3 regions of the Bacillus sp. N6 genome follow, and region 3 is predicted to be linked to each of the others. Evidence: riboswitches for the same ligand, from Rfam matches in the RefSeq annotation. Region 3 holds a riboswitch; each other region holds the start of a gene.
What was found. Region 3 has a riboswitch for cyclic di-GMP ahead of ACUXVC_RS24005 (WxL domain-containing protein). Riboswitches for the same ligand answer to the same signal wherever they lie in the genome.

Region 1 (4,294 bases), 1.7 Mb from region 3:
TTTTTCGTCCGTTTTCAGTTTTGCAACAACTTCATTTGCACTATTTCGAACTTCAAATTCGGCACCTTTTAACCCTTTGTTCGGATTCTCAGAATCTATTTTATGAAGCGATACTGTACCATCTTTTGGAGCTTCAGGCGGCGTAATAGTTACTTCTTTTGATGTTAATATTTTATCATCAAAATGTAATTCCGCTTTATTAGGAATCTTCTTATCTACGTAAGAAGATAAGTCTGCATTATTTTTAATTTTCGCCTTGATACTAAGATTAATTATCTGGTCTTCATATGACTTATAGTCAAAATTCTCACCAAACGTAAATGTTACTTCACTTCTTTGCTTATCTATCTTTAACGTCCCTTTAGAAGTAATATCTTGGCCATTTTGATCATACACTTTTGCCTCTAATACTTCTAAAACATCTTCTAAATCATCACTAATTACCATTGATGTGTATTTAGGAGGATCGTTCGGTATATGTGTACCAACTTGGTATTGAATCACTTGATCCATTTGTGTTAGCTGCTCATTCTCTACAAGCTTGCCATTCTCATCAACTATATTTTTTTCAATACTAGGTGGATTATCGTCACCTGAACCGGTTCCCCCTCCACCACTTACGAATACTTGTCCTACTTTTTCTTCAGTTTTAATATTTTTACCTTCTAATTTCACAGTATTTTTATGAGGCTTTGCAGCAGGATTAGTAATCTTTGTTTTATATCTTAAAATATAACCTTTTGAACTGTCTGGAAACTCAATTGTAAATCCAGCCTTTGTTGCATTAATTTTAATGTTAGATAAATCTGCTGGCTTAATATTTGTTGGTGCATAACCATCTTCAAATACAGCCTCTTCTAATACTACGCTGTCTGTAATTAACTCATGCCCAGGTCCTAATGTATCTGTTAATTTAAGATCTTGCATTTCTGTTCCAGTTGCATTTACGTATACAAGCCAATCAGCAATCGAAGGATCTTCTTGATTATAAGAACCCCATTTCAATAGATTATCTGTATTGGGCTGTGGCTTCGGTCTCTCTGTCGTATTACTTACATTTACTTCTTTATTGACGATTTGACCATCAACGTTAAATTCTAATGGAATTTCTTTAACACCATCATATGCTTCTAGACCAAAGTAGAATTCTACGAATAAAGAACCTTTAATGTTATTCTTTCCTTCTACGTAATCACCCATAGTACACGTTAATAGACCCTTTTTCATCTCACATGTACCAACTGTTTTTCCTTCAGCATCTTTTAAAGGAAAACTCATATTCATAAGGTCTTTTCGAAACTCTTTTGGCATATCAATTGTGAATTGATCTCCACTTTTTATTTTTTCTTTAGCTGACCACTTCACTTCTACTTTCATACCATCTGAGGCTTGATACGGTTCAGATGTCGTGCCATCAGTACGGGAAATATTAATTTCATCCACTGGACTTTTCATCACAGCAGCTTGAATAACTGGAGCCCACACATTCAGCACTGAAAATAATACTAGAAAAACTAATGAAACCATTGAAATATGCCTTTTAGTACTTTTCATTTGCATAGTTCCCTCCTATTTTTTATATTTATATAACAAAAAAAGACCGTCCGGTTGCATCAAAAATGTGCAACCAGACGATCTTAGTAACCAATATGTATTACCGTAGACTCTAAGCTTTGCGGCCTATCCTTTCGAATAGTGTGCTAAAAATATCCTTTATTCTTTTTTTGTTTCATTTTCCTCTTAAACCAAATATTACTATACCGTCTGGACGGTTATAATTCAATACTCTATAAAATTGTTCTATTTTTCTAATAAAAAAAACAATTCACCACTACATTAAATAAGTAATGGTGAATTGTTTTCACATTATATAGTTAGTATATTCTATTTATACGAATTACTAATAAGAGCTTGAATCACTTTTTCTCTTAACTCGGGGCTTAGTCTGCCAACCCCTAAATATTCCGAATACCATAATCCATCTGCTGCTAATCTAATAATTGTTGCACAAACTGAATCTATCTCATCGTTTTCTATATTCTTTTGCAGTTGCTGAAATGATTGTTGTAATGGCTCAAGTAATTCAGGTTTTAACATGAATGCTGCCATCATACTACTAGACAACTCTTCTGTTCTTCTCTCATTACTTAATCTTTCCTCTACAAAAGAGCGAACCCATCTCCCTTTCCTCTCTGAGTCTTCCGCTACTCTATTGTAAATAGCGCCCTCATAATCCTCTATCCCTCTGACTATCATACCTTCTATTAAAGCTTCTTTATTTGCAAAGTGATACAATAATCCACCTTTACTTACACCCGCCTCTTTTGCCACTGCTTCTAAGGTTAATTTAGCAACCCCTTTACATTGCACAATTTGAGAAGCGGCCGCCAAAATCTTTTGCCGCGTTATGCTGATACTCATTCCTTTTTAAAACCCCATTTCTACTAAATTTATATAAATACGAATCTTATTTTTAATATTGTTGATTACTACTAAGTATTTTCTTTATACAACAAAAGCTTCATTACCTTTGAATTTTTAGTTACTTATTCTATTAAAAATTTCCATATCATTCAATATGATAACATTAAATATACAAAGTTGACTATACATCTATACTTTTATATTCATTGAAAATATATCCATAAACACGAAATGTATAAAAATTGATTATCCTTATACATCTAATCTATAATTTAAAGAGGTTTATATTTTCATAAAAATAAAGTGAAATTTTATAAGGATGATTCCATTGAAAAAATTTTCTATTAGTTATTTAATATGCTTACTGTTTTTTTCTATCATTGTGAATGTTTTACAGTATACAAGCGTTCCAAATTATGCGGATTCATGGGGGCCGATTTGGGTATCTATTATTATGCTTTCAATTCTTGGAAGTATTCCTGTTCTTATCGGTTGTTTAATAGGCGAATTTTGTTATAGAAAAATAAAAGGAAGTCACGAATTAAAAATCGGTATTCCTTTATTTATAGTGTTAGGTATTTCCTACAATCATTTCTTCTTTATGTTGTTTAACGACCGATATTTTCTATCCTTTAATTTAGAAGCCTTTTTGGAAACAGGCCTACCTATTACGTTATCATCTTTATTATTTTACCTTATAAGACGCCGTTAATTCTTTCATCATTACATAAAAAAATGTTATTACTCTTGTTACATCGAGTAATAACATTTTTATTTAAATCTATTTAACTAATTTGCTTCCAACTAGTATCCTTCATATCTTCGCTAGTCGGCTTTCTAACTGATTTCACAAAACATTCCTCGCAAGCACCAAATGCAATGAAGTTTTTCTGTGCTTATCTTAACGAGACTTCATTTGCCCCGCCTTCAAAGTCAGGATCGTTAAACTGTACCTCATCATCTTCCCAGTAACATATATTACAAATTTCATATGTACCTGGTGGTTCTTCTTCTATTGTTCTATACCCGCAGCACGGACATGTATATTTCATTCTGTTACTCCATTATTCATTTCTTTTTTCTCCCATATATTCCGGCCCATAAAGAATGTAACAGCGCAAATCATAGTTATTACCATGAAAGTAGTATTAGAATCCTCATATGTAGTTGGAATTCCAATCGTTACAGAAACAATACTAAAAGCTAAAAGTAAATATAATAATAAAGATAGAATATAGCTTAGTTTAAATCGTAAAATGATACCTCTAAACAATAGCTCACCAAGTAGACAGCCACCTAAAATGATAGGTACTCCGAAATATAATGTAAGGACTCCCATTTGCGCAGTAGATTGAATTATCTTACCGATTATGTTCGGCGAAACCAGCTCACTATTGTTTCCCATCCTATCATATAAATCAAGTGCCGTTACTGAAATAAAGAAACTTAATATAGAAAACGAATACGGTATTAAAAATTTGCTCACTCTCATTCACCTCACTTTTTTTGTTTCACATATATTATTCATTACTTTCACCCAAAAAAAAATAGCCCTCTATGCTAAAACATAGAGGGCATAATTTTTATATAAAAACCTATACCTTATCCTGAAATCCCCCCTAAACAGAACATCTAAACTATCTGTGCCCTATATTCTTTAGGGGATAAGTGGTTATTAGAAAGTAGTGCCTTCTTTTTTATAATATTCTTTTGAAACCTCTTCATAAAATGCGGCTGATGTCGCGTAGAAATACGGTGCTAACCATAAGAAACCGATTCCTATAGTAAGAATACTTAATATGAACCAGCCTAAGAAACTTAAGCATAGTAAAAAGTAATCCATTTTATGTCCATTCATCATATGACGACT
Region 2 (4,294 bases), 1.1 Mb from region 3:
CGTTTTATGGTGTAGCTTCGGAACTGGCAGCTGCTAAGACCGTGGAAAAGGGACCTGGTAGTTTCCAAATTGAATTTTTAAATCAGTTAGCGAATACTACTGCTGGTGATATTGAGAAGTATGGAAAGATTGAGGAGTTAGAGTAAGGGGGATGAAACACATGATGCGCATTGAAACAAAGAAGATGTCTAAGTTATTACAAGTGTATTTTATTATGGGAAGTAATAACTGCACGAGGGATCCTTTAGCTGTATTGAAAGAAGCGTTAGATGGTGGAGTGACACTTTTTCAGTTTCGCGAGAAGGGGGAAGGTTCTTTAATCGGAGAAGATAGAGTGCGCTTTGCAAAAGAATTGCAGACGCTTTGTAAGGAATATAGTGTTCCTTTCATTGTAAATGATGATGTAGAATTAGCCATTGAATTAGATGCAGATGGTGTTCATGTAGGACAAGATGATGAAGGAATTACATCTGTTCGTGAAAAAATGGGAGATAAAATTATCGGCGTATCTGCTCATACAATTGAAGAAGCACGCTTTGCAATCGAAAATGGAGCAGATTATTTAGGCGTTGGACCTATTTTCACAACGAGTACGAAAAAAGATACGAAAGCGGTTCAAGGAACGAAAGGATTAGCTTATTTTAGAGAACAAGGAATTACAGTGCCAATCGTTGGTATTGGTGGGATTACAATTGAAAATACAGCAGCAGTTATAGAAGCGGGTGCGGACGGTGTTTCAGTTATTTCAGCAATTAGTTTAGCTGAATCTGCGTATGAAAGTACGAGAAAATTAGCTGAAGAAGTAAAGAGAAGTTTGTAGGGAAGGACGTGTAGTATTTTAAGTGCTACATGGAGAAATGGACTGCCCCAAATTTTAAACAAACGTTTGATTAAAAAAGCACAAACCTTTTTAAATAAGGGTTTGTGCTTTTTCTTTAAAACATAATAGAAATTAAAAGCATTCCAATGCCGATAGAAGTAAATGTTGCGATTAAACCTGGAATCATAAAGCTATGATTTAATACGTATTTACCGATACCTGTTGTACCAGTACGGTCAAAGTTAATGGCAGCAACGATTGTTCCATAGTTTGGAATGAAGAAATATCCGTTTACTGCAGGGAACATTGCAATCAGTAGTGCTGGTGGAATACCAAGGGATAGTCCAAGTGGCATTAAGGCACGTACTGTTGCTGCTTGGCTGTACAGTAAAATAGATAGAATGAATAGCGCGATGGCAAATAGCCAAGGTGCACTTGTTACTAAATGCTGAATGGATCCTTGAATCATATTTAAGTTTCCGTTAAAGAAAGTATCTCCCATCCAAGCGATACCGAAAATAGCAACAACTGCTGTTGCCCCTGCTTTAAAGACGTTACCAGACACAATGCTTTCTACATTTGGTTTACAGAAAATAATAATAAGAGCCGCGATAGTTAACATGACCATCTCAATTGTGTTCGGCATGGAAAGGCGAGCTAACTTCCCATCAACTATCCATCCTGGACGAAGTGCTTCAAATGAACCAAGAAGTACAACAAGGAAGGTTCCTACAAGGAAAAGGATAACTGATAATTTTGCGCCCTTTACACCTACAAATTCTTTTTTCTCTTCAAGCTTAGGAATCATTCCTTCTTTTAATCGTTTTAAGTATTCAGGGTCCTCACTTAATTCTTTTCCCATCTTACTAGCAACGAATGCTGCTAACATACAAGCAATGAAAGTGGAGGGAATACTCACTTTTAAAATATCTAATAAAGTGATTTTATAGTCAGCTAACATTGCTAAAAGAGCAACTGTGGCAGCTGAAATTGGACTAGCTGTAATTGCTTGTTGAGAAGCGATTACGGCAATCGACATTGGGCGTTCCGGTCTAATCCCTGATTCACGAGAGACTTCTGCAATAACAGGAAGTACAGAATAGGCAACGTGACCAGTGCCTGCACATAGTGTGAATAAATAAGTAACAATTGGAGCAAAAAAAGTAATACGCTTTGGATTTTTTCGTAATGCCTTTTCAGCTAGATGAACAAGATAGTCCATTCCTCCAGCAGCTTGCAAAGCACCAGCAGCTGTAATTACTGCCAAAATCATAAGCATTACATCGATAGGAGGCGCGGTTGGTTGTAAGTGGAAGACAAAAACGAGTATTGCCATACCAACTCCACCCATTACTCCTAAACCAACTCCGCCTAGGCGTGCACCAATAAAAATACAGAGTAACAAGGTAAGAAATTGTAGCCAAAACATGATAAACTACCTCCGAAATTCATTAGTTAAGATATATTCGAATAGTTTAATTTGAATGAAAATTAAATAAATACCCGAAGAAATCCTTGTTGTTTATACATTTTTTATTATATAACACAAAAAAAGTAACATTCACGTACTTTTTGAAATTATTTTGAAAAAGCAATGCATTAAAAATTTGTATTTATATCTCTAAATAAGTAGACATTTTGATTTATATGTTGTAATCTTTGAAAGAGAATAAATTAATTCTCATAGAACTCCCATATCGTTCAACTCGTTCAGCGAGAAAGGCAAACTGATGGAAACATGAGGACGCAAAACTACAGGAGCTAAGGTCGAAAGGCTACGCTAGCCAGTTACCGGACGGATAGGGTTGGTCTTGGCCAATGCTTTTACATTGGCTTTTTTTTATTCTCGAACATATTGAGAAACATTTTCAAACAAAATATTCATATATTTTGTTTTTTTTGTTTATGTTAATTAAGGAAGGTGGATATTAATGAAAAAATATTGGCATAAGTTATCGTTCCTTCAAAAGAACGTCTTATTAACCGTATTAGTTATTTTGACACTTGTTGGAAGTATGGGTGCACTAAGTTTCAACATGTTTCAAAATAGTATGATGTCTTTATTTGAAAGGCAGTCTATTGAAACAGGAGAAATAGTATTGAAAAAATTGGATGTAGAATTAGTTAGAGACATGGCGAAAGATCCTACAGCCGAAAAAGTGAAAAAAGAAAAGTTAACAGAGAAATTAGATGAAGTGTCAAAAGAATTGAAAAGTGTTGGACAAACGTATGTTACAGGAGCAAAGCCGAATGAAAAGCGAGAATTACAACTCGTTGGTTTGACTACAGAGTTAACAAAAGCGTTCCCTATAAAGCCGGGAGATTATTATGAACAACCCGCTCATTGGATGAAGGCATACGATAAAGTCATTGATACGAAAAAGGCCCAAATGACAGAAGTATATGAAGATGAAATAGGTTCGTGGGTGACAATATTAGAACCAATTACAGATGGAGAAAATAATATTGTTGCAATTATTGCGGCTGACTTAGATGCTTCCATTGTTCCTATTACAAAAGAGAAGTTTATGATACAGGGCTTACTCTTTATCATTATTTCATTAGCAATTGCGACTATTACTCAATTCTTTATCGTGCGTCACTCGTTAGCTCCATTAAAAGATTTACGAGAAGGGTTACGTAAAATTGGTGAAGGTGACTTAAGTATTAAATTAAAAGAAAGACCAGATGATATTGGAATTATTAATGTTTATTTCAATAACACGATTGAAAAATTTAAAGGGATTATAGATAAAGTAAGGCAAACTGCTGAGCAAGTTTCTTCTTCTTCACAAGAATTGTCGGCGAGTACAGAGGAAAACAGCATGGCAGTTCAAGAGATTGCAAGTTCTATTGAAGGTTTAAGAGTAGGGGCACAGTCTCAAAAAACTTCAGTACAACAATGTTTAGGAATTGTACATGGAATGGAAGATAAGGTAGAAGAGATAACTGGGGCTGCGAAACAAGTTGCGGTTGCTTCTGAAGGTATGGAGCAACATTCAATTGAAGGTAATGAAGTGATTGGACAAATTATTAATCAAATGAGTTTAATTCAAAATGCAGTACAAGATTTATCTTCCATCATTTATTCGTTAGAAACAAGGTCAAAAGAAATTAGTGATATCGTAACTGTAATTACAGGTATTTCAAATCAAACAAATTTATTAGCTTTAAATGCTTCTATTGAGGCTTCACGTGCTGGAGCAGCGGGGAGAGGGTTTGCAGTTGTTGCTGATGAAGTACGAAAATTAGCAGAACAAACGGAAGCGTCTGCTAAAGATATAGCGAAATTAATTGGTGAAACACAAGCTGAGACAGAAGATGCTGTAGTTTCAATGCAAAAAGGTTCAAAAGAAGTAGAAACTGGAATTTCACTTGTTCAAAGTAGTGGAAATTTCTTTGAAAAAATCTCCAAATCAGCGCAATCTGTTACAGATCAAGTAAAAGCTGTTTCGGGTAATTCGAGTGACATTT
Region 3 (4,294 bases):
GATGGTTTAGGTTTATGGCTTTACTTTTTGATGGTGGTATTGTTTTGCGTTGGGATATACTTTATGAAATGGAAGAATGCTTTTGCGGTAAAGTATATTATTCTAATTGGCTATAATGTATTAGATTTTATCCATAACATTATGATTTATTATGGTAGCGATGCAGAATTTGACGGTGGAAATATAGTAGAAGGATTTTTTATTTTGTTTGCACCAATCTTTGTGAATAAAAGATATTTCTGGTTAATTCCAGCGATACTTGTCGGAAAGTATGCTCTTACAGGAATCATTATTCAATCTTCTCTCGTTTTAATCCCAATGGCATTATATAGCGTATTTACTATCATATGTTGGATTATATTTTTGAGGGTTCAGTCTTATGTTCGGACGCTTGAGATGATGGACAAAGAAATAAAACAGACAGAAAAACTAGCAGCTGTTGGAAAGATGGCAACGGTTATTGGTTATAAGATTAGAAGACCTTTAGCAAACTTAAAAAAACTTGTGAATAAACAAGCAGACAAGCATCCAGAGGATAAAATTTATAGTGATATTATGAAACAAGAAGTAGATCGGATTCATATAATTGCTACAGAACTTAGTGGATTTGAGAAATCTAAATCACTAGAATCAGAAACTCATAACATACAAGAAATTATCTCTTATGTTATTCGAGTTATGGAAAAGCCTGCTTTAAAACAAGGAGTCTACATACAAGGTATTTACAGTAAAGACTTACCATCGATTACATGTGATGAAAAACGATTAAAACAGGTCTTTTTTAATTTAATTAAAAATGCAATTGAAGCAATGTCAGTTGGCGGAACAATTACGATTAAAGTTACTGTAAAAGATGGAATCATCATTCAAGTGAAAGATGAGGGATGCGGCATTCCGAAAGATAAAATTCCAAAGTTAAATGAAGCCTTTTATACAACGAAAGAAACAGGAACTGGTCTAGGTTTAGTAGTTACAGAAAAAATTATTAAAGACCACAACGGTAAAATGAGTTTTGAAAGTGAAGTTGGGGTTGGAACGACGGTTGAGGTTATGTTACCACTGCATTAAATAGAAAAAACATCACTTCCAAATAAGTGATGTTTTTTCTATTTTATCTTGCTATTTGTGGATAGTAAAAATCTCATTTTATCGATAAAGAATGTATGATGTATTTCTAAGATCAAAATGTTTTTTTAGTTTTTATTATGGATTTTCAAGTAAAAAATTTAGACTATAAAAATTAATTGTTTTTTTCTAAAAAAACTATTTTCTTTTTTGGGTTTTAATGGTATATTCAAAACACGATAAATAAATACCTATTTTTGGCACACTATTCGAAAGGATAGGTCGCAAAGCTAAGAGTCTAAAGTAATGAAAATTACTATGATAGTCTGGTTGCAGTTTGGATTTTCACACATAGTTGTATGTATGAAAATCGAAGAGGCAACCGGATTTTTTATTGTCTCAAAAAGAAAAAATAAATGGGCACACTATTCGAAAGGATAGGTCGCAAAGCTAAGAGTCTAAGGTAATGAAAATTACTATGATAGTCTGGTTGCAGTTTGGATTTTTACACATAGTTGTATGTATGAAAATCGAAGAGGCAACCAGATTTTTTATTGTCTCAAAAAGAAAAAATAAATGGGCACACTGTTCGAAAGGATAGGTCGCAAAGCTAAGAGTCTAAGGTAATGAAAATTACTATGATAGTCTGGTTGCAGTTTGGATTTTCACACATGTTGTGATGTATGAAAATCGAAAAGGCAACCAGGCTTTTTATTTTCTAGGAATACACATTATGATTGTAAATTTAGCTGAACAATAAATTTAATGTTAGAAATATTCAGTTCATAAGAAATGAGGGAGGGAAGTACATTGCAAAATCAAATAGGTAAATTTGGGCGTATACTTCTCGCTGGAGGAATATTATTTACGCAAGTTGGTGTGCTAGATTACTCTGCAACGAAAGTTTATGCGGTTACAAACGACGAGCAAGGACGTTTTATCGTTCATATGGATAAACAAGAAATAAAAGTTGATGAAAATGTAGTATTAAAGATTACAAATACAAATAAACAAGATGCTAATATCGAGCTGAAATTATCTAATGAACAGCTGTTCAATGAAGCAGAAACGAAAAAAATGAACGAAAACAATAAAGCGATTCAAAACATTTCAGTAACAGAAGATCACATTGTAAAAATTGAAAAGAATGAACAAAGTAATTTTATCGGTGACGTATATGTAGTCATTCAAATGAAAAAAGCTGGAGAGTACAAATTTGAACCGATAGTGAAGTTTGAAGGGAATGAAAAGAAAATTGAATCTCCTTCTCTACATGTTGTAGAGAAAAAAGAGGTTTTAAATGTAGCCATTTCTGATGAAAATCCAAAGGCTTCAGAGGAAGTTATGAAAAAAGAAATAAGTGAAAAAGTGAAAGTATCGGAAGAAAATAAAAAACAAGAAATAAATTCTACTAATGCTGAAGTTCCAAAAGAAACGAAGACTTTAGCGAAAGAAAAGGTTAATGAAGAACTCGTACCAAAGGAAAATGAATTAAAAGAGAGCAATAGGATAAACGAAAATAATCAGGAATTACCTGCTATTCAAGCTGAGAAGGTATTAAAGAGCCAATCTCTACTAGCTGCTAGTCCTGTTACAAGTATTCTTAAATATCCAAATGTAAAGGTAATAAATAATAGAACAGGTGAAGGGCCTTCTATCTCGGGTAAATATGCTTTTAGATTTGTTTGGAGCCCACAAGTAACATATGAGGTAAAGGGTAGTAGCAATGACAGAACTGGTCAAAGTCAATATACATTTAGAAATTCAAATAGAGAACAGTACGTATTAGTAAAAAAAGCTGGTGAATATCAAGGGAAATGGATTGATGTCCGTATTAATATTCACTCTATGACAGCTTCATCTGTAGATGTTAAAACACCAATAACTAAAGGTGATGCAAAAAACTTTTTACAATTATATGGGAACGGAAGGTCAGGACAAACTTATAATGCTTCCTTTGAATTTTATGAACACGGAACAAGTAAAAAAGTACCATTAACGGCAATGTGGAATTTCAAAAGGATAAATAGTTATAAAAATGTAACGTTACGTAATGATGGTAGTCATTTAACGAATTTATACGTGTATGATACGAGTTCAATTAGGTATCAAGACAAAGGGAATAATAAAATCGAGTTTTCTGGCACAGCAGGTCCAGTAGCTACTCCAGAAGCAGATATGACAATTACATTTGATAATTTAACAGAATTACCGCTAGAAGTTAGATTAAATGCTTCAGGTGTTAATGTATCATACGACCAATTAGCGATTGCACAAATTGAAATTCCAGCTCCAAGTGTAATAGGAGATATTGTGGAAGATAATTCCCGTCAACTTTCTTATAAGGTATATCAAAATATGCCTGCTCAATCGAAAGAGATTCACTATGCGAAATCTTTTGTATTAGAAAGTGAAGTGAATAAGGATTTTACTGTGAATGATGTTTCCATTCAAGATGTGGAGAGTGGAGATGATGTAAGTAGCTTCTTTGATATTAGCAGGACAAACAATAAAGTCACTGCGGTTGCGAAAGTAAATGCGCTAAAAACAGAAGAATTCAACGGGAAAATTTATGAAATGACAATTACAGGTTCTCCTGTAAAAGGTGCTAATGTAATGAAATATTACAAAGATGGTTATCTTGAAATACCGGTGTCAGCTAAAAATTATTTAGATGGCGATAAGAATGGACAAGATAGTAATCGAGATGGAATCGCAAAAATAAGGTATAAAGGTATTCCAACTGGGAAACCAGTCCCACAAAAAGTAGTGCAAGGAACAGATTTAACAAAAATGGATATTTCTAAATTTGTGACAGATTTATCTGTAGATACAAATTTGGATGTAGATAAACCAATATCATTAGTGAAGTTAATCAATATTCCAGATACCAAAACAATAGGGAATCATACTGTAACGGTTGTAATTGAAACGAAGCAAGGTGTACAAGCGGAGATTCAAGTGCCGGTTACTGTCGTTGATGGGACTTTAAAGTTAGTAGACGTACCAAAAGAAATTACATTTGGAGATTTAACAATTCCATCGAAAACAACGACATACGCACCGAAGACGATTTCAAATCCTTTAAAGGTAACCGATGATCGTGTTAAAAAGCAAAAATGGAGTGTATATGTAAAGGAAATCACACCATTAACTTCAGCACAAAATGACACATTGACAGGAGCATTGATTTACAAACGAAATGGAAAGGATACACCTTTAAGTACTT

Region 1: another riboswitch for cyclic di-GMP. It lies ahead of ACUXVC_RS05355 (SpaA isopeptide-forming pilin-related protein); the one in region 3 lies ahead of ACUXVC_RS24005 (WxL domain-containing protein).
Region 2: another riboswitch for cyclic di-GMP. It lies ahead of ACUXVC_RS02180 (methyl-accepting chemotaxis protein); the one in region 3 lies ahead of ACUXVC_RS24005 (WxL domain-containing protein).

The regions. Positions count from the first base shown of each region.
Region 1 is NZ_CM127843.1:1,028,183-1,032,476, reverse strand. It holds gene ACUXVC_RS05355 (SpaA isopeptide-forming pilin-related protein) at 1-1,560, opposite strand, end outside; cyclic di-GMP riboswitch class I at 1,620-1,712, opposite strand; gene ACUXVC_RS05350 (TetR/AcrR family transcriptional regulator) at 1,885-2,421, opposite strand; gene ACUXVC_RS05345 (hypothetical protein) at 2,753-3,136, shown strand; partial or broken gene ACUXVC_RS05340 (CPCC family cysteine-rich protein) at 3,210-3,476, opposite strand; gene ACUXVC_RS05335 (hypothetical protein) at 3,473-3,916, opposite strand; gene ACUXVC_RS05330 (DUF975 family protein) at 4,100-4,294, opposite strand, start outside.
Region 2 is NZ_CM127843.1:416,979-421,272, forward strand. It holds gene thiM (hydroxyethylthiazole kinase) at 1-146, shown strand, start outside; gene thiE (thiamine phosphate synthase) at 161-820, shown strand; gene ACUXVC_RS02175 (anaerobic C4-dicarboxylate transporter family protein) at 936-2,249, opposite strand; cyclic di-GMP riboswitch class I at 2,532-2,616, shown strand; gene ACUXVC_RS02180 (methyl-accepting chemotaxis protein) at 2,752-4,294, shown strand, end outside.
Region 3 is NZ_CM127843.1:4,651,575-4,655,868, reverse strand. It holds gene ACUXVC_RS24010 (ATP-binding protein) at 1-1,068, shown strand, start outside; cyclic di-GMP riboswitch class I at 1,315-1,403, shown strand; cyclic di-GMP riboswitch class I at 1,475-1,563, shown strand; cyclic di-GMP riboswitch class I at 1,635-1,723, shown strand; gene ACUXVC_RS24005 (WxL domain-containing protein) at 1,876-4,294, shown strand, end outside.